Regions from separate parts of the Pseudomonas sp. SWRI18 genome, predicted to be linked through region 3. Evidence: riboswitches for the same ligand, from Rfam matches in the RefSeq annotation. Region 3 holds a riboswitch; each other region holds the start of a gene.

The links. A riboswitch is a leader RNA that binds a small molecule or an ion and turns the genes downstream of it on or off. The one in region 3 is predicted to bind cobalamin.
Region 1: it holds a riboswitch for cobalamin, as region 3 does, so the genes downstream of both, cobO (cob(I)yrinic acid a,c-diamide adenosyltransferase) here and H0Z09_RS18145 (ABC transporter substrate-binding protein) in region 3, are expected to answer to the same signal.
Region 2: it holds a riboswitch for cobalamin, as region 3 does, so the genes downstream of both, H0Z09_RS16105 (CbtB-domain containing protein) here and H0Z09_RS18145 (ABC transporter substrate-binding protein) in region 3, are expected to answer to the same signal.

What each region holds. Positions count from the first base shown of each region.
Region 1 is NZ_JACCQQ010000036.1:22,711-32,968, reverse strand. Features, by position in the region: gene H0Z09_RS26010 (sorbosone dehydrogenase family protein) at 180-1,493, opposite strand; cobalamin riboswitch at 1,593-1,841, shown strand; gene cobO (cob(I)yrinic acid a,c-diamide adenosyltransferase) at 1,921-2,532, shown strand; gene H0Z09_RS26000 (cobyrinate a,c-diamide synthase) at 2,529-3,932, shown strand; gene bluB (5,6-dimethylbenzimidazole synthase) at 3,929-4,579, shown strand; gene cbiB (adenosylcobinamide-phosphate synthase CbiB) at 4,576-5,484, shown strand; gene cobD (threonine-phosphate decarboxylase CobD) at 5,477-6,466, shown strand; gene H0Z09_RS25980 (cobyric acid synthase) at 6,463-7,920, shown strand; gene cobU (bifunctional adenosylcobinamide kinase/adenosylcobinamide-phosphate guanylyltransferase) at 8,102-8,623, shown strand; gene cobT (nicotinate-nucleotide--dimethylbenzimidazole phosphoribosyltransferase) at 8,620-9,675, shown strand; gene cobC (alpha-ribazole phosphatase family protein) at 9,672-10,247, shown strand; gene H0Z09_RS25960 (adenosylcobinamide-GDP ribazoletransferase) at 10,250-10,258, shown strand, end outside.
Region 2 is NZ_JACCQQ010000013.1:124,977-135,234, reverse strand. Features, by position in the region: gene metH (methionine synthase) at 1-2,582, opposite strand, end outside; gene nfuA (Fe-S biogenesis protein NfuA) at 2,823-3,407, shown strand; gene cobM (precorrin-4 C(11)-methyltransferase) at 3,614-4,360, opposite strand; gene H0Z09_RS16115 (cobalamin biosynthesis protein) at 4,429-4,821, opposite strand; gene H0Z09_RS16110 (CbtA family protein) at 4,818-5,522, opposite strand; gene H0Z09_RS16105 (CbtB-domain containing protein) at 5,534-5,722, opposite strand; cobalamin riboswitch at 5,818-6,032, opposite strand; cobalamin riboswitch at 6,075-6,276, shown strand; gene cobW (cobalamin biosynthesis protein CobW) at 6,368-7,429, shown strand; gene cobN (cobaltochelatase subunit CobN) at 7,433-10,258, shown strand, end outside.
Region 3 is NZ_JACCQQ010000016.1:102,907-113,164, forward strand. Features, by position in the region: gene H0Z09_RS18130 (protealysin inhibitor emfourin) at 60-365, opposite strand; gene H0Z09_RS18135 (M4 family metallopeptidase) at 380-1,444, opposite strand; gene H0Z09_RS18140 (DNA/RNA non-specific endonuclease) at 1,573-2,517, shown strand; cobalamin riboswitch at 2,554-2,748, shown strand; gene H0Z09_RS18145 (ABC transporter substrate-binding protein) at 2,865-3,875, shown strand; gene H0Z09_RS18150 (iron ABC transporter permease) at 3,872-4,876, shown strand; gene H0Z09_RS18155 (ABC transporter ATP-binding protein) at 4,873-5,637, shown strand; gene H0Z09_RS18160 (hypothetical protein) at 5,804-6,028, opposite strand; gene H0Z09_RS18165 (alpha/beta hydrolase fold domain-containing protein) at 6,357-7,283, opposite strand; gene H0Z09_RS18170 (TspO/MBR family protein) at 7,283-7,723, opposite strand; gene chrA (chromate efflux transporter) at 7,898-9,097, shown strand; gene H0Z09_RS18180 (nucleotidyltransferase family protein) at 9,086-9,658, opposite strand; gene H0Z09_RS18185 (DUF6124 family protein) at 10,240-10,258, shown strand, end outside.

The DNA.
Region 1 (10,258 bases), on a different contig from region 3:
GGTGGGGCAAGAGCCTTTTGGTTACTTTTGGGCTCTTTCCAAAAGTGACCCGCCGTAAGGGCGGAACCAATAGCCGCCGTTACCCAAATAACGGATATGTACACGGGTCAACCCCAACAGCCTGGTCGGCCCAAAGGCCGCCACGGCAACAAACTGTTTTGTGATCTGCCCAAGATAGCCTACTTGGCCGCCGACACCCGCCACACCGTATTCCCCACATCATCCGCCACCAGCAAGCCCCCCTGCTGATCAATCACCACACCCACCGGCCGGCCCATGGCCTTTTCATCCTTATCGAGAAACCCGGTCAGCACATCCACCGGCTGCCCCTTCGGTTTTCCACCTTCAAACGGCACGAAGATCACCTTATAACCACTGTGCGGCTTGCGATTCCACGAGCCATGCTGCCCGATAAACGCGCCCTGGGTGAACGGCGCCGGGAGTTTGCTGCCTTCGGCAAAGGTCAGGCCCAACGAAGCGGTGTGCGGGCCGACCGCGTAGTCCGGCGCAATCGCCTTGGCTACCAGGTCCAGGTTCTGCGGCGTGACGCGCACATCCACATGCTGGCCGTAATAACTGAACGGCCAGCCATAGAAGCCGCCATCCTTGACCGAGGTGATGTAGTCAGGCACCAGGTCGCTGCCGATCTCGTCACGCTCGTTCACCGCCGTCCACAGTTTGCCGCTCTTTGGTTCCCACGCCATGCCGTTCGGGTTGCGCAGGCCGGAGGCGAAGAGGCGGTGCTGGCCGCTGGCGCGATCCACTTCCCAGATCGCCGCCCGGCCCTGTTCCGCGTCAAGCCCGTTTTCGCCGACATTGCTGTTGGAGCCCACGCTCACGTACAGCTTGCTACCGTCCTTGCTGGCCACCACGTTTTTGGTCCAGTGGTGGTTCAGCGGGCCGCCCGGCAGGTCGACGACTGTCGTGCCGGCGTCCTTGATCGCGGTTTCACCCGGTTGATAGGCGAAGCGCAGCAGCTTGTCCGAGTCGGCCACGTACAGGTCGTTGCCGACCAGCGTCATGCCAAAGGGGGAATTGAGATTTTCCAGGAACACGCTACGTGTCTCCGCGACGCCGTCGTGGTCGGCGTCACGCAGCAGCGTGATACGGTTCGGGCTTGGCACGCCGGCGCCGGCACGGCCCATGACTTTCTCCATGACCCAGCCCCGGATCCCTTTGGCGTCGTCCGGTTTGGGCGGCGCGTTGGTTTCCGCCACCAGCACATCGCCGTTGGGCAGCACATACAGCCAGCGCGGATGGTCCAGGCCTTCGGCGAACGCCGCCACCTGGGTGCCGGCGGCGGCTGTCGGCTTCACGCCCTCGGGCCAGCCGATGGCCGGGGCGATATTGACGGTGGGGATCAGGGTTTTGTTCGGTTCGGGCAACTGGGGCGACGGCCCGGTACCGTCGGAGACCTGAAGGGTGGAGCTTTCACCGCAGGCCGCGAGGCTGCCGGCGACCATGATGAGTAGGGCGAGTCTTGTTTTGTGCATGGTGTACTCCTTGATACCTGTAAGGGTAGAGGAGGGCGACGGTGCGATGGTTCAAGTGCACCACCAGCTTTAATTGACGCTCCACCCCCAACCCACTAACCTTCGCGGCTTGTTCCAGGTGCTCTGTGGCGTGCGCGTCGACAGAGTGAAACAGGGAAGCCGGTGAGCGAGCGCACTTGTACACAGTGCTGCCGCGATCCCGGCGCTGCCCCCGCAACGGTAAATGAGTCAAGACGCTGCCTTTATTGCCACTGTATCCGTGTGATATGGGAAGGCGCAGCGTTGGCCTGCTGTGCATGCAGCGGCCACTCATGAGCCCGGAGACCGGCCTGAAACATCCAACAGCATCACGGTGGGCGATGCTTGGCTGTCTGTTTTTTGTTTTTTCCTGCCCGCCGTTTTTGTCCAGCCCCAACGGAGAGCTGCCATGACCGATTCCCCCGACCGCGACGAACGCCACCTGGCGCGCATGCTGCGTAAAAAAGCCGTGATCGACGAACGCATCGCCAATTCCCCCAACGAGTGCGGCTTGCTCCTGGTGCTGACCGGCAACGGCAAAGGCAAGAGCAGCTCCGCGTTCGGCATGCTCGCCCGGGCCATGGGCCACGGTATGCAGTGCGGCGTGGTGCAGTTCATCAAGGGACGCCACAGCACGGGCGAAGAATTGTTCTTCCGCCGTTTCCCCGAGCAGGTGCGTTTCCACGTCATGGGTGAAGGCTTCACCTGGGAAACCCAGGACCGCCAGCGCGACATCGCCGCCGCCGAAGCGGCCTGGGCGGTGTCCCGCGCGATGCTGCAAGACCCGAGCATTGGCATGGTGGTGCTGGACGAACTCAACATCGCCCTCAAGCACGGCTACCTCGACCTGGACCAAGTGCTCGGCGACCTGCAAGCCCGGCCGCCGATGCAGCACGTGGTGGTCACCGGCCGTGGCGCCAAGCCTGAGTTGATCGAGATGGGCGACACCGTCACCGAAATGGGCATGCTCAAGCACGCGTTCCAGGCCGGCATCAAGGCACAGAAGGGCGTCGAACTTTGAATCAGCCCCGTCATTGCCCGGCCGTATTGATCGCCGCACCGGCGTCCGGCCAGGGCAAAACCACCGTCACCGCCGCGCTCGCCCGTTTGCACCGCAACCTGGGGCGCAAGGTACGCGTGTTCAAATGCGGCCCGGACTTCCTCGACCCGATGATCCACGAACGCGCCAGCGGTGCGCCGGTGTATCAATTGGACATGTGGATGGTGGGCGAGCAGGAAAGCCGTCGTTTGCTGTGGGAAGCCGCCGGTGAGGCGGACCTGATCCTGATCGAAGGCGTGATGGGCCTGTTTGACGGCACACCTTCCAGTGCCGACCTGGCGCGCCACTTCGGCGTGCCGGTATTGGGCGTGATAGACGGCACGGCCATGGCCCAGACCTTCGGCGCGTTGGCGCTGGGCCTGGCGCGCTATCAGCCGGATCTGCCGTTCGCCGGCGTGCTGGCCAACCGCGTCGGCACCCTGCGCCATGCGCAATTGCTGGAAGGCAGCCTCACCGAGGGCCTGCGTTGGTACGGCGCGCTGTCCCGCGAAACCGGTATTGAATTGCCTAGCCGTCACCTGGGCCTGGTGCAAGCCAGCGAACTGAATGACCTCGATGTACGCCTGGACGCCGCCGCCCAGGCGTTGGGCAGCAGTTGCGAAGTGGCCTTGCCGCCGCCGGTAACCTTCGCTGCGCCACAGGTGGTCAATGCTGAGCCGCTGCTCAATGGCGTGCGTATCGCCGTGGCCCGTGACGAAGCCTTCGCCTTCACCTACGGCGCCAGTCTTGACCTGCTGCGGGCAATGGGCGCCGAGTTGAGTTTCTTTTCTCCGATCCATGACCACGCCTTGCCCGACGCCGACAGCCTCTATCTACCCGGCGGTTACCCGGAGCTGCATCACCAGGCCCTGTCGGCAAACACGCCGATGCTCGACGCGATCCGCGCTCACCACGCGGCCGGTAAACCCTTGCTCGCCGAATGCGGCGGCATGCTCTATCTGCTCGACTCGCTCACCGATGTCGACGGCACCCGCGCCGAACTGCTCGGTCTGTTGCAGGGCGATGCGGTGATGCAGAAGAAGCTGGCGGCGTTGGCGTTGCAAAGTGTGGAGCTGCCGGAAGGCACGTTGCGTGGCCATACCTATCACCATTCCCTGACCAGCACTGAATGCCAGCCGATTGCCCGTGGCCTGAGCCCCAATGGCGGGCGCGGGGCCGAGGCTGTTTACCGACAAGGGCGGATGACGGCTTCCTACGTGCACTTTTACTTTCCATCCAATCCATCGGCGGTGGCTGCATTATTTGCGCCGGATCTTGAGACCGCTATCGCAGGCAAGCCAGCTCCCACATCGGCAGCGTTCGCAGATCAAAATGTGGGGGCGGCGGTGCGACGATTCGACTTGCTCGCGAAGAGGCCATGACTGACAACGCCTTCCCCCAGGCCGACCGCGACGCCGTCTACCGCGCCATCGCCGAACGCCGCGACATGCGCCACTTCAGCGGCGGCACGGTGGCTCCCGAATTGCTGCACCGCCTGCTCCAGGCCGCGCACCAGGCACCCAGCGTGGGCCTGATGCAGCCCTGGCGTTTTATCCGTATCAGCGACCGCCAACTGCGCGGGCAAATCCAGCAACTGGTGGAAGAAGAACGCATCCGCACCGCCGAAGCCCTGGGCGAGCGTTCCGATGCGTTCATGAAACTCAAGGTCGAGGGCATCCACGACTGCGCCGAAGTGCTGGTGGCCGCGTTGATGGACGATCGCGAGCGGCACATTTTCGGCCGTCGTACCTTGCCGGAAATGGACATGGCCTCGCTGTCCTGTGCAATTCAGAATCTGTGGCTGGCGGCCCGCGTCGAAGGGCTGGGCATGGGCTGGGTCTCGCTGTTCGAGCCACAAGCGCTCGCCGACCTGCTGGGTTTGCCGCCTGGCGCAAAACCCCTGGCCGTGCTGTGCCTGGGCCCGGTGACCGAGTTCTACCCGGCGCCGATGTTGCAGCTCGAAGGCTGGACCGAACCCCGGCCGCTGAGTGACATGTTGTATGAGAATGTGTGGGGAGTGAGTCAATGAGTGTGGCCTTGCTGTGTGTGGCTGCAGTGGCGCTGGATGCGCTGCTGGGCGAGCCCAGGCGCTGGCATCCGCTGGTGGCGTTCGGCAATTTCGCCGGGCGCATCGAGCAACGTTTCAACAGCGGTGGCCGCGGTTGGCGCAGCCATGGCGTGACCGCGTGGTTTATTGCCGTGGTGCCGCTGACCTTGCTGGCCACGGCGTTGTCGTGGGCGCCCTATATCGGCTGGGTCCTGGAGATCCTGACGTTGTACCTCGCCCTTGGCATGCGCAGCCTGGGCGAGCATGTACTCCCGGTGGCCCAGGCCCTGCGCAGCGATGACCTGGAAGAGGCGCGCACGCGCGTGAGCTATCTGGTCAGCCGCCAGACCAATGAGTTGGACCCTACCGAAGTCGCCCGCGCGGCCACCGAATCGGTGCTGGAAAACGGCAGCGATGCGGTGTTCGCCGCGCTGTTCTGGTTTGTGGTCGCCGGCGTGCCGGGCGTGGTGCTGTACCGCCTGAGCAACACCCTCGACGCCATGTGGGGCTATCGCAACGAACGCTTTGAGCGCTTCGGTTGGGCGGCCGCAAAAATCGACGATGTGCTGAACTATATTCCCGCACGCCTGGTGGCATTGACCTACGCCGTGCTGGGCAAGACGCGCCTGGCGCTGCGTTGCTGGCGCACCCAGGGGCCGACCTGGGACAGCCCCAATGCGGGGCCGGTGATGGCCGCCGGTGCGGGAGCCTTGAGCGTTGAGCTGGGTGGTCCGGCGATCTATCACGGCGAAGTGCACCAGCGCCCGCAGTTGGGCGAAGGTCCGGCGGCGGATGCCGATTCGATTGAGCGGGGCTGGCAACTGGTGCAGCGCGGCGTATGGTTGTGGCTGCTGATCCTGTGCGTGGGGGCGCAATACTATGCTTGAACACGGTGGCCGGCTGCGCAAGGCAGCGATTCAGTACGGGATAGCCGAGGCCGACTGGCTGGACCTGTCCAGCGGCCTCGCGCCCTGGCCCTGGCCGATCCCCGAGATCCCCCTGCGGGCCTGGGCGCGCCTGCCGGAAACCGACGACGGCCTGGAGCAGACCGCAAGCGCCTATTACGGCGCCGCGCATTTATTGCCGGTGCCTGGTTCCCAGGCGGCCATCCAGTTGCTGCCACGCCTGCGCCGCTCCGGCAAGGTCGGCGTCCTCTCGCCGTGCTATGCCGAACACGCCGAGGCCTGGCGCCGAGCCGGTTACGTGGTGCGCGAAGTGCAAGAGCAGGAAGTTGATTTCTTTCTCGATGTGCTCGACGTGCTGGTGGTGGTCAACCCCAACAATCCCACCGGCTTGAGCCTGGCTCCCCAGCGTTTGCTGGACTGGCACTCGCGGCTGGCCCAGCGCGGCGGCTGGTTGGTGGTGGACGAAGCGTTCATGGACGTGACCCCCGAACTGAGCCTTGCGGGCCAGGCGCATCAGGTCGGCCTGATTGTGTTGCGCTCGTTCGGTAAATTCTTCGGCCTGGCCGGCGTGCGGCTGGGCTTTGTATTGGCCGAGCGCAAGCTGCTCAAGTTGCTGGCCGAACAGGTCGGCCCTTGGGCGGTCAGCGGGCCCACGCGGGTGCTGGGCCAGGTGTGCCTGCGCGACAGCGCCGGGCATGCACGGCAGCGCGCACGGTGCATCGAGGCCGCCCAGCGCTTGTTCGACATGCTTGAGGGCCATGGCTTTTACCCCCAGGGCGGTTGCGCCCTGTTCCAGTGGCTGATCACGCCTCACGCCGAGCGCATGCACGAGTTCATGGCCCAGCGCGGCATCCTGCTGCGCCTGTTCGTGCATGACAGCAGCCTGCGTTTCGGCCTGCCCGGCACCGAGGCCGACTGGCTGCGCCTGGACCAGGCCCTGGTCGCCTACAAGGACGCGACATGAGTACGCTGATGGTGCAAGGCACCACCTCTGACGCCGGCAAGAGTACGTTGGTGACGGCGCTGTGCCGCTGGCTGGTGCGCCAGGGCGTGGCGGTCGTGCCGTTCAAACCGCAAAACATGGCGCTTAACAGTGCGGTGACCGCCGAAGGTGGCGAAATCGGCCGCGCCCAGGCGGTGCAGGCCCAGGCCGCCAACCTGGCGCCGCACACCGACATGAACCCGGTGCTGCTCAAACCCAACAGCGACACCGGCTCCCAGGTGATCATCCACGGTCGCGCCGTGACCAGCATGAACGCGGTGGCCTATCACGACTACAAAGCCATCGCGATGCAGGCGGTGCTGGCCTCCCATGCACGCTTGAACCAGGCCTACACCGTGGTGATGGTGGAAGGCGCCGGGTCGCCCGCGGAAATCAATCTGCGCGCCAATGACATCGCCAACATGGGCTTTGCCGAAGCGGTGGACTGCCCGGTACTGCTGATCGCCGATATCAATCGCGGCGGGGTGTTCGCCCACCTGGTCGGCACCCTGGAGCTGCTCTCGCCAACGGAGCAGGCGCGGGTCAAAGGGTTCATCATCAACCGTTTTCGTGGTGACATCGCCCTGCTGCAGCCGGGCCTGGATTGGCTGCAAGCGCGCACGGGAAAACCCGTGGTGGGCGTGTTGCCCTACGTGATGGACCTGCATCTGGAAGCCGAAGACGGCATCGACAAACGTCAGGTCGACAAGGCTGCCCAAGTGCTCAAGGTGGTGGTGCCGGTGTTGCCGCGCATCAGCAACCACACGGATTTCGACCCGCTACGCTTGCATCCGCAGGTGGACCTGCAATTCATCGGGCCAGGCCAGCCGATCCCCGCTGCCGACCTGATCATCCTTCCCGGCTCGAAAAGCGTGCGCAACGACTTGGCCTATCTGCGCGCCAATGGCTGGGATGTCGCTGTGTCACGGCATCTGCGCTATGACGGCAAAGTGCTCGGCATTTGCGGCGGCCTGCAGATGCTCGGCGAGCAGGTGCACGACCCGCTGGGCCTGGAAGGGCCGGCAGGCTCGAGTGACGGCCTGGGGTTGCTGGCGTTCAGTACCACGCTTGCGCAAGAGAAACAGCTGCGCAATGTGCGCGGTCGCCTGTTGCTGGAGGACGCCGAGGTCAGCGGCTATGAGATTCATGCGGGCGTGACGTGCGGCGAAGCCTTGGCGAACGCGGCGGTGCGCCTGAACGACGGGCGCAGCGATGGCGCCCAAAGCGCGGACGGGCAAATTCTCGGGACCTACCTGCATGGCCTGTTCGAAACCCCGGCCGCGTGCAGCGCCTTGCTGCGCTGGGCGGGTTTGCAGGACGTGCAGGAAGTGGATTACCACGCGTTGCGCGAGCGGGATATCGAGCGCTTGGCTGACTTGGTGGAAAACTATCTGGACACTGAATTGTTGCGCAAACTATGCGGGATTCAGCAGTGAGTGAATGCACTGACTATTCAACGGATGCACTGCAATCCAAATGTGGGAGCGGGCTTGCTCGCGAATGCGGTGGTTCAATTAAAGCGCCGGCGACTGACACACCGCATTCGCGAGCAAGCCCGCTCCCACAGGGGATCTTGCCAGTGTCAAAAAAACCACCGGCGAAACAAGGTGTCATCCTATGCATCAACTAATCCTCGGCGGCGCTCGTTCCGGCAAAAGCCGTCTCGCCGAAAAGCTCGCCAGCGACAGTGCCTTGCCCGTCACGTACATCGCCACCAGCCAAGCGCTGGATGGTGAAATGAATGAGCGTGTAGCCCTGCATCGCCAACGTCGCCCGGACCACTGGGGCCTGATCGAAGAGCCCATCGAGCTGGCGCGCGTGCTGCGTGAAAACGCGGCGCCCGGGCAGTGCCTGCTGGTGGACTGCCTGACCCTGTGGCTGACCAACCTGCTAATGCTCGAAGACCGCGCGCGCTTGGCGTTCGAGCGCGACCAAGTGCTGGAAAACCTGGCCGCGCTGCCGGGTGAAATCATTTTTGTCAGCAACGAGACCGGCCTAGGTGTCGTGCCGCTGGGCGAATTGACTCGCCGCTATGTGGATGAAGCCGGTTGGCTGCATCAAGCCTTGGCCGAGCGCTGTCAGCGTGTGGTCCTGACCGTTGCCGGCCTGCCCCTGACTTTGAAAGGTACTGCGTTATGACGGAAACCTGGTGGCTCAACCCTTGTAAGGCGGTTGACGCTCAAGCGTACGAAGAAGCCCTGGCACGCCAACAGCAATTGACCAAGCCGGCCGGCTCCCTCGGCCGATTGGAAGCGCTGGCGGTGCAATTGGCCGGCCTGCAGGGCCAGGTCAAGCCGTCGGTGGATCAGCTGTGGATCGCCATCTTCGCCGGCGATCATGGCGTGGTTGCCGAAGGCGTGTCGGCGTTTCCCCAGGCGGTCACCGGGCAGATGCTGCATAACTTTGTCACCGGCGGCGCGGCCATCAGCGTATTGGCGCGGCAGTTGGATGCACCGCTGGAAGTGATCGACCTGGGCACGGTGACGCCAGCCCTGAACCTGCCCGGCGTGCGTCACCTGACTATCGGCGCGGGCACCGCCAACTTCGTCAAAGGCCCGGCAATGACCGAGGCCCAAGGGCAACTCGCCCTGCAGGCCGGTCGCGACAGTGCGCGGCGCGCGCTGGCAGCGGGGGCGCAGCTGTTTATCGGCGGCGAGATGGGCATCGGCAACACCACCGCCGCCAGCGCGCTGGCCTGTGCGTTGCTCGAATGCCGGGTCAGTGACCTCACGGGGCCAGGCACCGGGCTGGATGCCCAAGGCGTCAGCCGCAAGGTGGCGGTGATCGAGCGTGCATTGGCCTTGCATGCCGGGCAGCGCGGTGATGCATTGCACACGCTGTTCAACCTCGGCGGCTTTGAGATTGCTGCGCTGGTGGGTGCGTACCTGGCGTGTGCCCAGGACGGCGTGGTGGTGCTGGTGGACGGGTTTATCTGCAGCGTCGCGGCGCTGGTCGCCACACGCTTGAACCCGGCCTGCCGTGAATGGTTGGTGTTCGGCCATCGCGGCGCCGAGCCCGGCCATCATCACGTGCTGCAAAGCCTTGACGCGCAGCCGCTGCTGGAACTGGGCTTGCGCCTGGGCGAAGGCAGCGGTGCGGCATTGGCGGTGCCGTTGTTGCGCCTGGCCTGTGCGCTGCACGGGCAGATGGCGACGTTCGCCGAAGCCGCCGTGGCGGACCGCCCGGCATGACCTTGCGCCTGGACCTGCTGCGCCACGGCGAAACCGAACTGGGCGGCGGCTTGCGCGGCAGCCTGGACGATGCCCTCACCGCCAAGGGCTGGGCGCAGATGCGCGCGGCGGTGGCGCAGCAGGGGCCATGGGACCGCCTGGTCAGTTCGCCGCTGCAACGGTGCGCGCGGTTTGCCGAAGAACTGGGCGCTCGGCTCAACCTGCCGGTGACCCTGGAAAAAGACCTGCAAGAGCTGCACTTCGGCGCCTGGGAAGGGCAGAGTGCGGCGGCCTTGATGGAGACCGATGCGCAAGGGCTGGGTCTGTTCTGGGCCGATCCCTACGCTTTTACGCCGCCGCGGGGGGAGCCTGTCATTGAGTTTTCCCAGCGAGTGCTCGGCGCAGTCGCACGCTTGCATCAAGCCCATGCCGGTGAGCGTGTGTTGTTGATCAGCCATGGCGGTGTGATGCGGCTTTTGCTGGCGCAGGCGCGCGGCTTGCCTCGGGAGCAACTGTTGAATGTCGAGGTCGTTCACGGTGGGCTGTTCAGCCTGCAGGTCTGCGCGGACGGCGTGCTCAAGGAAGTTGTGTAGCCATGCTGCCA
Region 2 (10,258 bases), on a different contig from region 3:
GTCACGTAGATGACGGCGTCGTTGCTGTACTTGGGCTCGATCTTCACCGCCGTGTGCGCCTTGGAGGTGGTGGCGCCGCCGATCATCAACGGCAGGTGGAAGTCCTGGCGCTGCATCTCGCGGGCCACGTGCACCATCTCATCCAAGGACGGCGTAATCAGGCCGGACAACCCGATGATGTCGCACTTCTGTTCCCTGGCCACCTGCAGGATCTTCTCCGCCGGCACCATCACGCCGAGGTCGACGATGTCATAACCATTGCAACCGAGCACCACGCCGACAATGTTCTTGCCGATGTCATGCACGTCGCCCTTGACCGTGGCCATCAGGATCTTGCCCTTGGCTTCGGGCTTGTCGCCTTTTTCCAGCTCGATGAACGGGATCAAGTGGGCCACGGCCTGCTTCATCACGCGGGCGGACTTCACCACCTGGGGCAGGAACATCTTGCCCGCGCCGAACAGGTCACCAACGATGTTCATGCCGGACATCAGCGGGCCTTCGATCACTTCGATCGGGCGCGCGAACGACTGCCGGGACTCCTCGGTGTCTTCGACAATGTGCGTGGTAATGCCCTTGACCAGCGCGTGTTCCAGGCGCTTGTTCACCGGCCAGCCGCGCCATTCTTCGGTCTCGGCTTCCTTGACGCTGCCGTCGCCCTTGTACTTGTCCGCGATGGCGAGCAGGGCGTCAGTGCCTTCCGGGGTGCGGTTGAGCACCACGTCTTCCACCGCATCGCGCAGCTCGGCCGGGATCTGGTCGTAGATCTCCAACTGGCCGGCGTTGACGATGCCCATGGTCAGGCCGTTGCGGATCGCATACAGCAGGAACACCGAGTGGATCGCCTCGCGCACCGGGTTGTTGCCACGGAACGAGAACGACACGTTGGACACGCCACCGGAGGTCAGCGCATACGGCAGTTCGTCACGGATATAGGCGCAGGCGTTGATAAAGTCGACGGCGTAGTTGTTGTGCTCTTCGATGCCGGTGGCGACCGCGAAGATGTTCGGGTCGAAGATGATGTCTTCCGGCGGGAAGCCGACTTCATTGACCAGGATGTCGTAGGAGCGTTTGCAGATTTCCTTCTTGCGCGCCTCGGTGTCGGCCTGGCCGACTTCGTCGAACGCCATCACCACCACGGCCGCGCCGTAGCGCTTGCACAGCTTGGCGTGTTGAATGAACTGCTCCACGCCTTCCTTCATGCTGATGGAGTTGACGATGCCCTTGCCCTGGATGCACTTGAGGCCCGCTTCGATCACTTCCCACTTGGAGGAGTCGATCATGATCGGCACGCGGGAGATGTCCGGCTCGCCGGCAATCAGGTTGAGGAAGGTCACCATGGCCTTCTTCGAGTCCAGCATGCCCTCGTCCATGTTGATATCGATGATCTGGGCGCCGGCTTCCACCTGCTGCAGGGCGACTTCGAGGGCTTCGGTGTAGTTGTCTTCACGGATCAGGCGGGCGAAGCGTGCGGAACCGGTGATGTTGGTGCGCTCGCCGACATTGACGAACAACGAGCTGCGATCGATGGTGAACGGCTCCAGGCCCGACAAGCGGCAGGCCTTGGGGATGTCCGGGATCGGGCGCGGCGCATAACCGGCCACGGCCTTGGCGATGGCCTTGATATGGCCCGGCGTGGTGCCGCAGCAGCCGCCGACGATATTGAGGAAGCCGCTCTGGGCGAATTCTTCGATAACCTTGGCGGTTTCCGACGGCAATTCATCGTACTCGCCGAATTCGTTGGGCAGGCCGGCGTTGGGGTGCGCCGACACATGGGTGTTGGCCTTGTTCGACAGCTCCTCCAGGTACGGGCGCAGTTCGCTGGCGCCCAGGGCGCAGTTCAGGCCCACGGAAATCGGCTTGGCGTGGGCCACGGAGTTCCAGAACGCTTCGGTGGTCTGGCCGGACAGGGTACGACCGGACGCATCGGTGATGGTGCCGGAGATCATGATTGGCAGTTCGATAGCCAGCGCTTCGAACACGCCCTGCACGGCGAAGATCGCGGCTTTGGCGTTGAGGGTGTCGAAAATGGTTTCGATCAGGATCAGGTCGGCGCCGCCCTCGATCAGGCCCTGGGTGGCCTCGGTGTAGTTTTCCACCAGCTCATCGAAGGTCACGTTGCGGTAGCCGGGGTTGTTCACGTCCGGCGACAGCGAGCAGGTGCGGCTGGTCGGGCCGAGCACGCCAGCGACGAAGCGCGGCTTGGCCGGGTTTTCGGCCGTCTTGGCGTCGGCTATTTTGCGCGCCAGACGTGCGCCTTCCACGTTGAGTTCGTAGGCCAGGTCTTCCATGCCGTAATCGGCCATGGAGATGCGGGTGGCGTTGAAGGTGTTGGTCTCGAGGATGTCGGCGCCGGCATCCAGGTAAGCCTTCTCGATCCCGCCGATCACGTCCGGACGGGTGATTACCAGCAGATCGTTGTTGCCCTTGACGTCGCTCGGCCAGTCGGCGAAGCGTTTGCCACGGTAGTCCTGCTCCTCGAGCTTGTAGCTCTGGATCATCGTGCCCATGCCGCCGTCGAGGATCAGGATACGTTCCTTGAGGGCTTGGTGAAGGGCTTGCAGACGAACGCTACGATCGGACATGGGACTACTCTGGTCAGGCATTACGGAGGGCACGAATCATAACAAACCTGTGCCGATTTTGAGCAGGGCAGGTTTTTCATGAATTTCGTTCATGTTATTCGACGCATGCATCGGCCTGATACTGTCCTCTCAAACGAGAACGTCTGTCAGGCGTGCAGGGCTTTTCCGACAAAAATACTAGGACTTTGTACCTGCGTAATATTTTGGCGTAAACTGCGGGCAAGCCTGTGAGGAGTTTCCATGACCGCCATTACCATTACCGACGCCGCCCATGATTACCTGGCTGACCTGCTGTCCAAGCAGAACACCCCGGGTATCGGCATTCGCGTCTTTATCACCCAACCCGGCACCCAGTACGCCGAGACTTGCATTGCCTACTGCAAGCCCGGCGAAGAGAAGCCTGAAGACACCGCCCTGGGGCTGAAAAGCTTCACCGCGTATATCGACGCCTTCAGCGAAGCCTTCCTGGATGACGCCGTGGTTGACTACGCCACCGATCGCATGGGCGGCCAGTTGACCATCAAGGCGCCGAACGCCAAGGTGCCGAGCGTCAACGCCGACAGCCCGGTGAACGACCGCATCAACTACTACCTGCAAACCGAGATCAACCCTGGCTTGGCCAGCCATGGCGGCCAGGTCAGCCTGATCGACGTGGTGGAGGACGGCATCGCCGTGCTCAAGTTCGGCGGCGGCTGCCAGGGCTGCGGCCAGGCGGACGTGACCCTGCGCGAAGGCATCGAGCGCACGCTGCTTGAGCGTATCCCAGAGCTCAAGGGCGTGCGTGACGTGACCGACCACACGCAGAAAGAAAATGCCTACTACTGAGTAAGGTGTTCACTGCGGACAAAAAAACGGCGCCCCGTGAGCGCCGTTTTTTATACTTAAAATTCAATGTTTTGCGATATCTATCAGGCAAATTACATCAACTGTGGGAGCGGGCTTGCTCGCGAAAGCGTTGGGTCAGTCACCAATGATTTGACTGACACGTCGCATTCGCGAGCAAGCCCGCTCCCACAGTTTTGATCGCATATTCAGGGGCGATAGAGGTGCGCATGGCCAGCTCGATACAGCGACGACTCGCTGAAGCTATCGTTGGCGAGCACCCGCCCCACAATGATCAGCGCCGTGCGCCGAAAGCCTTTGGCCGCGACCTTTTCGCCGATATCACTCAACGTCCCCAGCGCCCAATCCTGATCCGGCCAGGTCGCCCGGTGCACCACGGCAATCGGGCAATCGGCGCCATAGTGCGGCAGCAGTTCGGCGACGATCTTCTCCAGATGGTTGACTCCCAGGTGAATTGCCATGGTGGTGCCATGCCGCGCCAGGCTGTCGAAATCTTCACCGGCCGGCATGCGGGTCTTGTCGGCATAGCGGGTCAGGATCACGCTCTGGGCGATGTCCGGCAGGGTCAACTCGGTTTCCAGTAACGCCGCGCACGCCGCTACCGCCGTGACGCCGGGAATGATCTGGAACGGGATGCCCAGCTCGCGCAGATGGCGGATCTGCTCGCCGATCGCCCCATACAGGCTCGGATCGCCGGAGTGCACGCGCGCCACGTCATGGCCTTGCGCGTGTGCAGTCTTGATCAGGTCGATGATCTGCTCGAGGTGCAATTCGGCACTGTTGACCACCTGTTCCGCCTGATGGTCTTCCAGCACCGCCGCCGGCACCAGCGAGCCGGCGTAGATGATCACCGGGCAACTGCGGATCAGTCGCTGGCCTTTGACGGTGATCAATTCCGGGTCGCCGGGGCCTGCACCAATGAAGTAGACGGTCATGGAAAATCCTGTTCAAAAACGCATGAGCATGAAGATTGCTCATGATTGCAGAGGGCGATTATCGGGTTTCAACCGGTCCACGCCAATGCAAAGGTGGCCTGGGCGGCTTTTTTGCGGGTGATCCGCAGATAGGCAGGGGCGTTGGAGAGGTCTTCGGCCAGGGCCAGGGCGGCGCTTTCGGCGACGCCGTAACAGCCGGTATGGGCAAAGGCGACGTCGGATTTGTGGCTCAGGCGGTCTTTATAAAACGCCAATTGTTCTGCGCTGAAGCAGCGTAAAGGCAGTTTCAATAAGCGCGCCAATGCGATTAATCCTGGCTCGTCTTGCCTTCGGTCGATACTGGCCAGCGCGGTTACCTGTTGACGCTCAATACCGCCCTCGGCGAGGGCGCCGTCAAACAGGGCCAGCAGGGCGTGAACGTCGCAACCCCTCTGGCAACCCAGGCCGACCACCAGGGTCATGCCGAGTATTGACCGTCGCGGTTGCGCCGGAACAACCAGGCGCTGATCAGGCCCAGGGCCAGCCAGAATGCGACGTTGGTCAGCTGCGAAGCTATCTTGAACTGCGTTTCCAGCGCCTCTGGCGCCAGCATCGAATGCACCAGCGGCTGCGGAGCGCCGATCACATGGGGAACGACCAGGATCGCCGTGCCCAGCACCTTGAGCAGCCAGTTGCGGCCAAACACGACCAGGGCGATTCCAACAGCGGTAGACGCGGCGGTGCCGATCCACCAGATCTGCCGCTGCGCCAGATCAGCAGCGGCGGTGCCCGGCAACTCGGGCGGCAGACCCATTGTCGGCGCCAGCACGAAGGTGGCATAGCCGGCCAGGCCCCACAGCACGCCATGGGCGGTACGGGTTGGAGCACGCAAGGTGTAGAGGCCTGCGAGCATCAAGGCAAAGCCGACGGCGACGACCAGATTGCCGCCCGTGGTAGACAGCACACGCTGCCAGCCATCTTCCGGTTCCCAGGCGCCTGCGTCGTGGGTGTGCGCCGCAACGCCGGCAGCATGCTCGTGGGCAACTTCAGTGACAGCCGGGGCCTGTTCAAAGGTTTCCGCCTGCAGAATCAACGGGGCTACCCAGAAACTTTGCAGCAGGGTCAGCAGCAGGGCGGCCAGCAAGCCAGTGAAGCCTGCGGTTTGTGCAATACGCTTGATCATGTCGGCAGGCCTCAGTGGCACGGGAACGCGGCGCTGTGGCGGGTATCGTGGGCAGCATTGTGCACCGCCTCGATGTGCGAAAAACCGGCGAAATATACCAGGCAGGCGCCGAGAATCGACGCACCGATGGCGGCGGTCAGGCGTTGGCTCAGGGTCGTGGTGCTGCTGGCGGAGTGCGAGGTGCTGCTGATGATCGACATGGCGCGTCCCTTTCAGGTGTCATGAGCGAACGAGCGCATGAAAACCCCGCGAGCCAGGCACGCAGGGTTCTGAACAGCGCCCGCCCACCGCGGGTTTGTTATCTGATTTTTCGGGCCGGTCTCCGGGCTTGCGAGGGGCTTATTGCCTGAAAACGTCGCCTTCCCATGCCTGGGGCACAGTGGATATGACGCTTCGCTCGCTTACCGTTGCGGGGGCAGCACCGGACTGGTCAGGCCTTTGATTAAAGAACCATGACGCACCGGTTTCCCGTTTCACCCTGTGAAGGGCACCCGAAACAAGGTGGGTAGAAGAGCATGGGCGGGCGATGGTAGTCAAATTCGGCGAGCCCCTGTAGCCTTGCACCCTCGAGGTTCTTCGGCCCAGGCCGAAGCTAAGAAGGGAACGCGGTTCAAGCCGCGGCTGCCCCCGCAACTGTGAAGGGTTTATCCGACTGCCACGCCACTGCCTCAACGGGCGGGAAGGCGCAGCCGGTGCCGGTCGCAAGACCCGCAAGCCCCAAGCCAGGAGACCTGCCTCGCAACCGATTTTCAATTCAACCGGGCGGGGTGATCCGGTGACGAAATCCGCTGCTGCGCGCCGTCGCAGGGCCTATCGTCCCGTATGCCCGCCCCAAAGGGCATCCGATGAAAACACTGGCCAAACTTCCCGTCACCATCGTTACCGGCTTCCTCGGTTCGGGCAAAACCACGTTGCTGCGCCATATGCTCGACAACGCCCAGGGCCGGCGCATTGCAGTGATCGTCAACGAATTTGGCGAGCTGGGCATCGACGGTGAAATCCTCAAGCAGTGCTCCATCGGTTGCACCGAGGAAGAAGCCAACGGCCGTGTCTATGAGCTGGCCAACGGCTGCCTGTGCTGCACCGTGCAGGAAGAGTTCTTCCCGGTGATGCGCGAATTGGTGGCGCGTCGTGGTGACCTCGACCACATTCTCATCGAAACCTCGGGCCTGGCCCTGCCAAAACCCTTGGTGCAAGCCTTCCAGTGGCCGGAAATCCGCAGCGCCTGCACCGTTGACGCGGTGATCACCGTGGTCGACAGCCCGGCCGTGGCCGCCGGTACGTTCGCCGCGTTCCCGGACCAGGTCGATGCCCAGCGCAAACTCGACCCGAACCTGGACCACGAATCGCCGCTGCACGAGCTGTTCGCCGACCAACTGGCCAGCGCCGACCTGGTGATCCTCAACAAGGCCGACCTGATCAGCGCCGAAGACCTGGCCCGCGTGCGCCTGGAAGTCGCCGAAGAACTGCCGCCGGCGGTGAAAGTCATCGAGGCCAGCAGCGGTCGCGTGCCGCTGGATGTGCTGATCGGGCTGGGCGCAGGTTCCGAGGAGCATATCGACGGACGCCACAGCCATCACGATCAACACCATGACGGTGAAGATGATCACGATCACGACGCTTTTGACTCTATTTCCATCGACCTGCCGCAAGCCGACGAAGCCTTGCTGCTCGACGCCTTGAGCCAATTGGTGGTGCAGCACGGCATCCTGCGCGTCAAGGGTTTCGCAGCGATCCCCAACAAACCGATGCGCCTGCTGATCCAGGGCGTGGGCACGCGGTTCGACAAACACTTCGACCGCGCCTGGGGCACCGATGAAGCACGCGTCACGCGGCTGGTGCTGATCGGCCAGGACCTGGACGCCGCCGGCCTCGAAGCGCAACTGCGCGCCGCCCTCAGCGCCTGACCCATGCACCTGCTCAGGACCCAGCCCGGTGGTTTCGTCTCGGACGACAACATCGCCGACCTTGGCCAGACCCCCGCTGAACTGGTGATCCTGTGCAGCGGCGACTCCAGCCTGGCGCTGCTTGCCGAAGCGGCGCAGCAACTGCCGGGCGATTACCCGACCTTTCGCCTGGCCAACCCGATGCAGGTGCAGAATCACGCGTCGGTCGACCTGTACGTCGATGAAGTGCTGCGCCATGCCAAGGTCATCCTGATTTCGCTGCACGGTGGCATCGGCTATTGGCGCTACGGCATTGAGCGCCTGGTGGAATTGGCCGAGCGCGGCGTACAGCTGATCCTGGTGCCGGGAGATGATCGTCCGGACCCGGAGCTCAGCAGCCTCAGCACCGTAGGGCCGCAGGAACGCGACCGCCTCTGGCACTTCCTGCGTCAGGGCGGGCTGGCCAATGCCTTGGATTTCTATCGATGCCTGGCCGCCGGTTATCTGGGCCGCGACTACGCCTGGGCCGAGCCGCAAACCCTGCCGCGCACCGCGATTTATCATCCGCGCCACGCCAATGCCCGCCTGAGCGACTGGCAGGCGGACTGGAACGCCGACTGGCCGGTGGCGGCGGTGCTGTTCTATCGCTCACATTTGCAGGCGGCCAACACCGGATTTATCGAGGTGTTCTGCCAGCGCTTGCAGGCAGCGGGGCTGAACCCGTTGCCGATGGCGGTGGCCAGCCTTAAAGAGCCCGGCTGCCTGGCGACGGTCGAAGACTGGTTGGATGAAGTCGGCGCTGCGGTGATCCTGAACACCACCGGGTTTGCCCAATCCAGCCCGGAGGCGCCGCACTTGCGCCCGTTTCGCCGCAATATTCCGGTGATCCAGGCGATCTGCGCCCAGGACAACCAGCCCGGTTGGGAGGCCAGCGAGCAAGGCCTCGGGCCGCGCGACCTGGCGATGCACATCGCCTTGCCGGAACTGGACGGGCGCATTATCAGCCGGCCGATCAGCTTCAAGGACCTGGCCTGGCGCAGCGAGCGCAGCCAGTCGGACGTGGTGTGCTACCGCGCCGCGCCCGAGCGCATGGATTTCGTCGCCGAGCTGGCGCGCCGCTGGGTCGAACTGGCGCGGGTGGCGAACGCAGACAAACGCGTCGCGCTGATCCTCGCCAACTACCCGACCCGCGACGGCCGTATCGGCAATGGTGTCGGCCTGGATACGCCGGCGGCGGCGCTGAATATCCTGCGCGCCCTGCAAGCCGAAGGCTATCCGCTGCCGCACGTGTTGCCCGACAGCGGCACTGAGCTGATCCACGCGCTGCTCGGCGGCGTGACCAACGACCTCGACAGTCTCGACCTGCGCCCTTGCCATCAAAGCCTGGACCTGGACGCCTACGAAACGATGTTCAAGCGCCTGCCCGAGGCCAACCGCCAGGCGGTGCTGGAACGCTGGGGCGCGCCGCATAACGACCCGATGTTCCGCGACGGCCGCCTGATGATCGCCGGTCTGCGCCTGGGCCTGACCTTTGTCGGCATCCAGCCGGCGCGGGGTTATCAGGTGGATGCCAGCGCCGTTTACCACGACCCGGACCTGGTGCCGCCCCACGGTTACCTGGCGTTCTACTTCTGGCTGCGCCATACCTATGGCGCCCACGCCGTCATCCACGTGGGCAAGCACGGCAACCTGGAATGGCTGCCGGGCAAGGGCGTCGGTCTCTCGGAAAACTGCTGGCCCGATGCACTGTTGGGGCCGTTGCCGAATATCTACCCGTTCATCGTCAACGATCCGGGGGAGGGCGCCCAAGCCAAGCGGCGCACCCAGGCGGTCATCATCGACCACCTGATGCCACCCCTGACCCGCGCCGAAACCTATGGCCCGTTGCGTAACCTCGAACTGTTGGCCGACGAGTATTACGAAGCACAGCTGCTCGACCCACGCCGCGCGCTGGAGCTGCAGAAAGATATCCTCAAACTGGTGCGCGAAACCCGTATCGACCAGGAGCTGGAGCTGGAGAGCGATGCCGACGCGGCCGTGTGGCTGCCGCGCCTGGACACTTACCTGTGCGATCTGAAGGAGTCGCAGATCCGTGACGGCCTGCACATCTTTGGCGAGTCGCCTCAAGGCCGTCTGCGAATCGACACCTTGCTTGCCCTGCTGCGCATCCCGCGTGGCGATGGCCGTGGCGCGCAATCGAGTTTGCTGCGCGCATTGGCCAAGGCGTTCGAGCTGGGCTTTGATCCGCTCGATTGCGCCCTGGCCGAACCCTGGACCGAACGCCGCCCGCAGGTATTGCAGCAGATAGACGCGCAGCTGTGGCGCACCGCCGGCGATACCCGCGAGCGCCTGGAGCTGTACGCGGCCCGCTTGATCGAGCAGGCGCTGCAAGGGCCGCTGGAACAGTTGGACGCGCCCGGGTGGGAGGACGTGAAGGCGGTGATCGCAAGCCTGCTTAGCGTGGTTGCGCCACGCCTGGACGCCTGCGGCCCGGCGGAGATGCGTGGCTTGCTGGATGCCCTGAGCGGCCGCTTTGTGCCCGCCGGACCCAGTGGCGCACCGAGTCGCGGGCGCCTCGACGTGCTGCCGACCGGGCGTAACTTTTTCAGCGTCGACGTGCGCAACCTGCCCACCACCACCGCCTGGCGCATTGGCTTCCAATCGGCCAACCTGATACTGGAACGGCACCTGCAGGACCACGGCGACCACTTGCGCCAGCTCGGCCTGTCGGTCTGGGGTACCGCCACCATGCGTACCGGCGGCGATGATATCGCCCAGGCCATGGCGTTGATGGGCGTGCGCCCGGTATGGGCGACGGGCAGCCAGAGGGTGGATGACTTTGAAATCCTG
Region 3 (10,258 bases):
AATTGTGGGGGCCTCTGTGGCGAGCGGGCTTGCCACAATAAGCCCGCTCACCAACAGACTCAGCAGCGCACATGCCGCCGCACACACTGCACCAGCCCGTCCAGCGCCTGGGACTTCACCGGCGCCAGCACGCAAACGGTATGCGCCTGCTCGCCTTCCGTCACGGTCAGGGTGTAATGCACCTGGCCGGGGTTACCCGGAGCCGGCGCTTCACTTTGCGGCAACTGAAAGAAGTCCGACGCCTCTATCAGCTGCCGCAACTCCTGCTGGTCGGGTTCCGGTAGTGCATCGAGCGTCAGGGTACGTGGCTTGGCCAAGCCTGGGAAAAACCCAGGCCCGCCGTTTTCCTTGAGCGAAATTTGCATGGTTGTTCCTCACGTCAGACCGTAATGCCGACCGCTTGCCAACCGTCCTTGACCGCCTGCTGCTCTTCCTTGCCCACGCCGTAGAGTCGACCGGCAATATCATAGGTGATGCGTGCAAAGCGCAGGAACCCGGAGTTCGGGCGCAGCCGCGCATCGCGCAACGCGTCGTACCAGATACGCCCGGCGCGCTCCCAGGCGAACCCGCCGAGCTTCGTCGCCACCTGGTAAAACGCATGGTTGGGAATGCCCGAATTGATGTGCACCCCGCCATTGTCCTCGTAAGTCTGGACAAAATCATCCATGTGCCCAGGCTGAGGGTCCTTGCCCAGCAGCTTGTCGTCAAACGCGGTGCCGGGGGCTTTCATCGAACGCAACGCGGTGCCTTTGATCTTTTTGGTGAACAGACCCTTGCCGATCAACCAGTCGGCGTCCTGCGCCGATTGCTGCAACGCATATTGCTTGATCAGTGAACCGAACACGTCCGACAGCGACTCGTTCAGCGCCCCGGACTGATTGAAATACATCAGCTTGGCCTCGTCCTCGGTGACGCCATGGGCCAATTCATGACCAATCACGTCGAGGGCGATGGTGAAGCGGTTGAACAGTTGCTCATCGCCATCGCCGAACACCATCTGGCTGGAGTTCCAGAACGCGTTGTTATAGTTCTGGCCAAAATGAACCGTGGCGTCCAACGCCATACCGGCATCGTCGATGGAGTTGCGGTCGAAGACCTGTTCGAAAAAATCAAAGGTGGCGCCCAGGCCATCATAGGCCTCGTCCACCGCTGCGTCACCGCTGGCGGGCTGCCCTTCGCCACGCACCAGCGTGCCCGGCAGGCTGTCGGTGCCCTCGGCGCTGTAGATCGAGCGACGCTTGCCGGCGCCCATCGCAAGGGCCATGTGCGCGGGCCCTTTGGCCGGCACCGCGACCATGCGCAGTGAGCGGAACGTGCTGTCCTTGGCGCGGGTGCGTAATGCAACGTCGCGTTGGGTTTTATCGCCGTTGCGCGCGATCTGGTCGAGCATGTACGGCGGGATCAGGCAGAAAATCGGATGACGGTGAGGCTGGCGAACACACATGGGCTGACTCCCTTTGGCATGTGACAACGTCCAAGTAATCGATTCAGGATAGCTTCCCGGGTTCAATGCGCCTCATCAATTGTCATTAAGCTATGTTGCAGTCGTGTTTATTCAAGGAGGACTTACCGATGCCAGCACGTAAAGCCAAGATTGATCTTTCGCACCGCCCAAGGCTCGCCGACCTGCACCCGCTGCTCGCGCCCAGCCCTGCCCTGCTGGAGGCCAGGGCGGCGACGCCCCGCGTCACCGCCGCCAAGGACCTCAAGGACCGGCGCGGCTATGCCGAGGATTTCCTCGGCGGCTTCGCGGTGCCCTGGCCCACGGTCGAGCAACGCCTTGCGAGCGATGTACAGACGCAGAAAAACGGCGGCGAACGCCTGGACTACACGCACTTCTCGGTAACGATGTCACGTTCGCGGCGGCTGGCGCTGTATGTAGGCGCCAACATCGATGGCGCGCAGCATGTGGACGTGGCCCGCAGCAACGACACCTGGGCCTACGACGGTCGCCTGCCGATCGACGCACAGGTGGGCGAGGACCTGTACGCTGGCAACGGTCTGGATCGCGGCCACCTGGTACGCCGGCAAGACCCCAATTGGGGCGACGAGGCGAAGACCGCCAACTTCGACACCTTCCACTTCACCAACTGCTCGCCGCAGATGAGCGGGTTCAACCAGAAGACCTGGCTGGAACTCGAGGACTACATCCTCGATAACACCCAACGCTGGAAAGCCCGCGCAACGGTGTTTACCGGCCCGGTGTTCAGCGACGACGACCGGGTGTACCGGGGCGTCAAGATCCCCAAGGCGTTCTGGAAAGTCGTCGCTTACCTCAGCGATGATGGCAAACCCTCCGCCAGCGCCTACATGATTGACCAGAGCCGCGAACTGGGCCAGCTCGACCTGATGTTCGGCCAGCTCAGGACCTACCAGCGCAGCGTGATCCAGATCGAACGCCTGACCGGCATCCGTTTCGCCAACCTGGCCGACTACGACGGCTTCAGCAACGAAGAGCGCGCCACCGGCACGCGCATCGAAGCGCTGATCCAGGGCCCGGACGACATTCGTCTCTGACGGGACGCGCCTTGGGCTATTTCGCCAGGCGCTAATCAACTACCATACCGCGCCGGTTCCCAAACGGGACTAATAGGGAATCCGAAGCGCGGTACACCCGCGCCAATCGGAACTGCCCCCGCAACTGTAGGTGCCGAGCCTGCTCCTTGATGCCACTGGACCCGTCCGGGAAGGCTGGAGCGTGGCGACGACGCATCAGTCAGGAGACCTGCCGGCGCAAGCTCTATCACTAACCGGCGGGGTGTCCGGGAAGGACATTCTTGCCTGCCTGTACCACAGCGCTCGAGCGTCTATTTCCAATACCGTACCTCCCCAGTTCCACGTACGGTTCACCCGGAGATCGCTCCATGCTGCCACGCGTTACCGCCCTGCTCGCCGGCATCGGCTTCTGTGCCCTGGCCCACGCCGCGCCCACCCACTACCCGCTGAGCGTGGAAAACTGCGGCAGCCACCTCAGCTTCCAGCAAGCGCCCGCCCGCAGCGTGACCATCGGCCAGGCAGCTACCGAGATGCTGTATGCCTTGGGCGTGGGCGACAAAGTGGTCGGCACGTCGCTGTGGTTCAACAGCGTATTGCCGCAGTTCAAGACGCAGAACGACACCATCGAGCGCCTGGCCAACAACGAGCCGAGCTTCGAAGCGGTGATCGCCAAGCGCCCGCAACTGGTAGCCGCCGAGCTGGAATGGGTGGTCGGCGCGCACGGTGTAGTGGGTACGCGCGAGCAATTCCATGAACTGAAGATCCCGACCTATCTGTTGCCTTCCGACTGCGAAGGCAAGGACAACCTGGTGGGCGCCGACGGCACGCGACTGCAGCCGTTTCGCATCGAGACCATTTACAAAAGCATCAGCCAACTGGCGCAGATCTTCGACGTACAGGATCGCGGCCAGCAGTTAAATGACGAACTCAAGGCGCGTCTGGCCAAGTCCATCGCCACCGTGCAAAACAAAGGCCTCAAGCACGCCAGCGCACTGGTGTGGTTCTCCAGTTCCGAAATGGCCAGCGACCCGTACGTGGCCGGCCATAAAGGCGTTCCCGAATTCATGCTGCAGACGCTGGGCTTGCACAACGTGGTGCAGTCCGATGAAGAGTGGCCCGCCGTCGGCTGGGAAACCATTGCCAAGGCCAACCCGACCTTCCTGGTGATCGCACGCATGGACCGCCGCCGCTACCCCGCTGACGATCATGAAAAGAAACTCGCTTTTTTGCGCAGCGATCCGGTGACGCGCAACATGGACGCGGTTAAAAACAACCGCATCATCATTCTCGACGCCATGGCGTTGCAGGCCAGCATTCGCACGTTCGACGGCCTTGAACAATTGGCGGCCGCCATCGACGGCTACGACCTGCGCAAATGATCCGCGCCCTACTCGCCCTGGCCTTGCTGCTGATCGCTGTGCTCGCCGGCGTGGCCATCGGCGAAACCGCCATCTCGCCGCAAGTGGTGCTGCAGGTACTCGCCAACAAACTATGGGCTGCCGGTTATGTGCTGGACCCCATCGATGAAGGCGTGGTGTGGAACTATCGGCTGACGCGCACGCTGGTCGCCGCCGCCTGCGGTGCCGGGCTGGCGACGTGCGGGGTGATCCTGCAGTCGTTGTTGCGCAACCCGCTGGCCGATCCGTACCTGCTGGGCATCAGCGCCGGCGCCTCGACCGGCGCGGTGCTGGTGGCATTGATGGGCGTCGGTGGCGGGCTGGTGTCGCTGTCGGCCGGTGCGTTTGCCGGGGCAATGGCGGCATTCGCCCTGGTGATCCTGCTCGCGCGCGCCAGCGGTTCCTCCAGCGGCACCGGCCAGATCATCCTCGCCGGCATTGCCGGTTCGCAGCTGTTCAATGCGCTCACCGCGTTCCTGATCACCAAGTCCGCCAGTTCCGAACAGGCGCGCGGCATCCTGTTCTGGCTGCTGGGCAACCTCAGCGGCGTGCGCTGGCCCTCGGTGTGGCTGGCGGTGCCGGTGGCGGTCGCAGGGTTGGCGGTGTGCCTGTGGCACCGTCGGGCGTTGGACGCGTTTACCTTCGGCAGCGACTCGGCGGCGTCCCTCGGTATTCCCGTGCGGCGCGTGCAGTTCGTGCTGGTGGGTTGCGCGGCCCTGGTGACGGCGGTGATGGTGTCGATTGTCGGCTCCATCGGTTTTGTCGGGCTGGTCATTCCCCACGCCGTGCGCCTGTTGCTCGGCACCGGGCATTCGCGCCTGCTGCCGGCCAGTGCGTTGGGTGGCGCGCTGTTTTTGATCGCGGCGGATGTGCTGTCGCGCACGCTGATCAAGGGCCAAGTGATTCCGGTCGGTGTGGTCACGGCACTGGTCGGCGCACCGGTGTTCGCGCTGATCCTGATCGGCCGGAGGAACGCGCGATGACGGTACTCAGTTGCAGCGGGCTGGGCTTCAAGGTGCGTGAAGCCCAACTACTGCGTGATATTCACCTGGACGTGCACTTGGGTGAAACCCTGGGCATCGTCGGGCCGAACGGCTCCGGCAAATCCACCCTGCTCAAACTGCTCGCCGGCTTGCGTACGCCGGCCTGCGGTGAGGTGCGGCTGGGCGGTGCGCGATTGGGCGAGCTGTCCCGTCGCGCCATCGCGCAGACACTGGCGGTGGTGGAGCAACAGGCCGACACCGACGATGCGATCCGTGTCTTTGATGCCGTGGCACTGGGGCGCACGCCGTGGCTGTCGGCGCTGAGCCCGTGGTCCAGCGAGGACGACGCCATCGTCAACCAGGCCCTGCATGACGTCGACGCCACCCACCTGAGCCAGCGCGCCTGGCGCAGCCTCTCCGGCGGCGAACGCCAGCGCGTGCACATCGCCCGCGCGCTGGCGCAACGCCCGCAGATCCTGCTGCTGGATGAGCCGACCAATCATCTGGATATCCAACATCAACTGGGGATATTGAAGGGGATACAGGGGTTGCCGGTGACCACCTTGGTTGCGCTGCATGATCTGAACCAGGCGCTGACCTGTGACCGGCTGGCAGTCTTGGATCACGGCCGGCTGGTGGCGCTGGGTCAGCCGCTGGAGGTGCTGACGCCGCAACGGCTGCAGCAGACGTTTGGCGTGCAGGCTCACTACCTCACAGACCCGTTCGATGGGGCGCAGATACTGCGGTTGCGCCCTAACTAGCGCACGCTTACGAAAACACCAAAAATCCAATGTGGGAGCGGGCTTGCTCGCGAAAGCGGTCGATCAGTTGATTAATTATTGACTGATACACCGCATTCGCGAGCAAGCCCGCTCCGACATTTGATCGCTGTTGCCTTGATATCTGCAGCAGGTGCTGGGCCTTTCGTTATAGCACCTCGATCTCGGTTATCCCCATCACCCGCGCCTGCTGCAAAACTTCCTCCGGCGTCGCATCCGCAGGAGGCAGGACCAATCCATTCTCCGCATCGCCCAAATGCAATTGCAGCAAGTGCAACGCCGCCTCATGCACGGGCAACTCGGGTTGCTTGAGCCCGAATGTGTGGGTACGGGGTTCGCCGTTGAACAGGTAGTTGAGCGTGTAATCGCGCATGGAAAAGTCCTGATAAGGGAAACGGAGCTGCTTAATTAGCTGACCAAGTGATCAACTTTTAAGTTCAATTGCCCTATGCCCGGTCTACCCGGCCCGAGAAACACCCACGCTTGGCGAGCCGCTATAAGGCGGGATCCCGGACACCTGCGGCTATCCGATTCCTGCGGTTATACCTTCGTCAAGGGCTGACAAATCTCCCTGTAGTGAGCGGGCTTGCCCCGCGCTGGGTGGCGAAGCCGCCCCAATCGGACCGCCGCTGTGTGTCAGGTAAAATTATGGCGCCTGGTTTTGGGGCCGCTTCACGCCCAGCGCGGGACAAGCCCGCTCACTACACGTTTATCAGGAGCATCCGCTGCGCTATCCATGTGTGGCTGCAGGCGAGCACACTGGCTGCCATCGCCACCGGAAAATGGATGAACCCATGCGCCGACTCCGGCAACAGATGCGCCTCTGCCTCTGGCCAATGTTCGGCGATCAACAGCGTGTCATCCTTCAGCGGATCCAGTTCACCCACAAACATCAACGCCGGCGGCAACCCGCAAAAATCGCCATACAGCGGCGACAACGGCGGCTGGCGACGCTCGTCGTCACTCAACCCCGGCGTCAGCATCCGCAGCGCCTCGACCATGCCCGGCCCATCCAGCATCAGCGTCTGCGGCCCCGCCGTGCGCACGCTGGGTGTGCCGGTCAGATCGTAGACGCCGTAATACAACACCGCCCCGCTTACCCGTTTGAGCAGTTCGGGCCATTGTTTCAAGGCCAGCAAGGTCGCCGCCGCCAGGTGCCCGCCAGCCGATTCGCCAACAACGAACACCGGCAGGTCGGCGAACTCATCGGCGGTCAGCAACCACCGCGCGGCCGCCAGGCAGTCTTCCATCAACCCTTCGACCGGCGTGTCGACCGCCAGCCGATAATCCACCGACACCACCGCTACATCGCATGCGTTGACCATGCCCAGGTTGAGGTCGTCATCCATCTGCGCATTGCCAATCACCCAGCCGCCGCCGTGGATGTCCAGCACAACCCCCTTGGGCCTGCCACCCGGCCGCAGGATCCGCACCGGAACCCCGTTCACCCGCTTTATTTCCACCGCAGGTGCGCGCTTGATGGTTTGGCTGGCACGCAACAGCGCCTGGATCAAACGCGGCGTGACGCGATTGCGGATCTTGAAGCGCGGCAACCAGGCAAGTGTCTGGTTGAAGCGGCGCATCTGGGCCAGTTCGGGCTCACTGGCGGGCCAGGGCGTGAAGGCCATTAACGGTTATTTCGCAGGATCGAGAAATTCAGCGCCGCCGCAACGCACAACCACGCCAGGTAAGGAAACAGGATCAAACCGGTGATCAGGTCCAGGCGCACCGCCAACACCACCATCGCCGCCACGGTAAGCCACAGTACGGTAATAATCACCATCCCCGCGAGGACGCGATGAGCGCCGAAGAACACCGGCGTCCACAGTGTGTTCAAGGCGATCTGCGCCGCCCACAAGGCCAACACGATCTGGCTGCCCGGGATCAGGCTGAGGCGATAACCGGCCCAGGCCAGCAGCAAGTAGATGATCGTCCAGGCCACCGGGAACAGCCAATTGGGCGGGGTGAAGCTGGGCTTGGCCAACGATTCATACCAGGCACCCGGCTTGAAGATAATGCCGGTGCTGGCGGCGGCGGCGCAGGCGAGCAGGAAGATAAAAAAGGTCATCGTCAGTCCTTGAGGTGAAGTAGTTAGAAAGCAACGCTCTGCTTGAATGACTCGAACCCGAGCGCAAAAATTCAATGAAGGCCGAAAAAATGCCATCTCTTCTGCGCGTCATCAAAATTGGTTATGGTGCCGGGAAGCCCTCCCACAGCTTAGCCCTCTACCCGAGATCCAACCTTGGCCAACCCGCTCGCCTCCTCCTCCAACAGCCCTTGGTCGGTGTTCCTTATCTTCCTGCGTCTGGGCCTCACCTCGTTCGGCGGGCCCATCGCCCATTTGGGCTACTTTCGCGCCGAGTTCGTGACCCGGCGGCGCTGGCTCAGCGAACGCAGCTACGCGGACCTGGTCGCGCTGTGCCAATTCTTGCCCGGCCCGGCCAGCAGCCAGGTGGGCATTGCACTGGGCCTGTCCCGCGCGGGTTACGGTGGTGCGGCTGCTGCCTGGGCCGGGTTTACACTGCCGTCAGCCATTGCCTTGATCCTGTTCGCCACGGGCCTTTCCCATTACGGCAACGCTATTCCCTCCGGCGTGCTGCACGGTCTTAAAGTCGTGGCCGTGGCGGTGGTAGCCCAGGCCGTTTGGGGCATGGCGCGCAACCTGTGCCGGGGCGTGGTGCGTATTACGCTGATGCTGATCGCGGCCTGCGCGGCGCTGCTGGAACCGTCCGCCTGGGGCCAGGTCGGGGTAATCGCCCTTGCGGGCCTCGCCGGTCTGCTGCTGTTTAAGCCAGCGCCAAGTACCGAGCATGACGCGCTGCCGATCGCCATCAGCCGCCGCGCAGGCGCCTTGTGGTTGGGGCTGTTTGCGCTGTTGCTGGCGGGCCTGCCGATCCTGGCCGGTTGGCTGCCCAACCCGACCCTGGCCTTGGTGGATGCTTTCTATCGCACCGGTTCGCTGGTATTCGGCGGCGGCCATGTGGTGTTGCCACTGCTGCAAACCGAAGTGGTGACACCGCAGTGGGTGAGCAATGATGTATTCGTCGCCGGCTATGGCGCCACGCAAGCCGTGCCGGGCCCGCTGTTCACCTTCGCCGCCTTCCTCGGCGCGTCGATGAATCATGCGCCGACGGGCTGGCTGGGGGGCGTGATTGGCCTGTTGGCGATCTTTGCCCCGTCGTTTCTGCTGGTGATGGGCGCGCTGCCCTTCTGGGCTACCCTGCGCCGCAGCCCACGCACCCAAGCCGCACTGGCCGGGGTCAACGCGGCGGTGGTGGGGCTCTTGCTCGCGGCGTTGTACCAGCCGGTGTGGACCAGCGCGATTTTTAGCGTGGCGGACTTCGCCCTGGCGCTGATCGCCCTGGCAGCGTTGACCGTTGGGCGGCTGCCGCCCTGGCTGGTCGTGGCCGGCTGCGGCGCAGTGGGAGGGTTACTGGGCTGAACCCGGCTCGATGATCTTCAGCCAAGGCCAACGCGCCTGGTAACTGCGCGCCTTTTGCGCAAACAACGCAGGCTCCGCATGCAGCGGGTTGATGCGCAGCACGCCCTGCGCCACATCCTCCAAGCCATACGGCGCATACAGTTCACCCGTGGCAATCTCCAAGCCGATGCACGTACCCGCTACCAGGTAACGATCAATCCCCTGCTTGGCCGTATGCAACTGCGGATACGGACGGCCAAACCGCTCGCCATACCAGAGGTGGACCCGCGCCTGGTTCTTCACTTCGACGTTGACGCCCAGGTCTTGGAACAGTGCATCGGCTGCGCGGATCACGGCGTCCTCAGCCTCGTAGGACAGGTCGGTATCGAAGTAGAAAACGTCGTAGTCCTTGACGTCATGGGCGGCCGGCAGGTTCGACTGATGATTCCACACCGCCTGGAACAGACAGCCCGCCGTGAGAAAGCACTGGTCCACGCCGAGGTCCGGCAAACGCGCGGTGATTTGGGCGTTGATCGGGTTGGCCATGGCCAGGTCGAGCAGGGTTTTGACGGTCAATGTCATGGGCATTCCTTGTGCTTTCAGCGGCGTTCGGGCCGCTGAGCCTACACCAACGCCGCGTGCCTTTTACACCGCGTGTATGGACCGGACACATCGTGGTGTAGTGAGCGGGCTTGCCCCGCGCTGGGGGGCGAAGCCGCCCCAAACCAGGCGACTCGGTTTTATCTGTAAATCGGCGGCGACTGTATTGGGGCGGCTTCGCCACCCAGCGCGGGGCAAGCCCGCTCACTACAGATCGTATGGATACCCAGGGTCCTTCAGACAAATCCCAAACCCACCCGGCACCTTGCCCCATTGCCTACGCGTACGTCAGAATCCGCCGGCTTGTGCGCTGGGGTGGCCGTCTCTAAGGTGCTCCGGTCGCCGACGTCTCGGTGATCGGGTTTAGTAGCCCACGGTTCAACCTAACAGGTGCACAAGCTTCATCGATCAGACGTTCCCGTCTACGCTTGATGGTGGCTGTGCGCAGGGCGCCCTCGGGCGCGCCGGTTTTGTTAGGTTCCACCGGTCTACTAACCTGCGTACAGCCACCGCCCTATTGTTTAGTAGCGACCGGGTCGTGGCCTCAAGCAAGGAACTTAACAATGGCTACAGATCCAACCG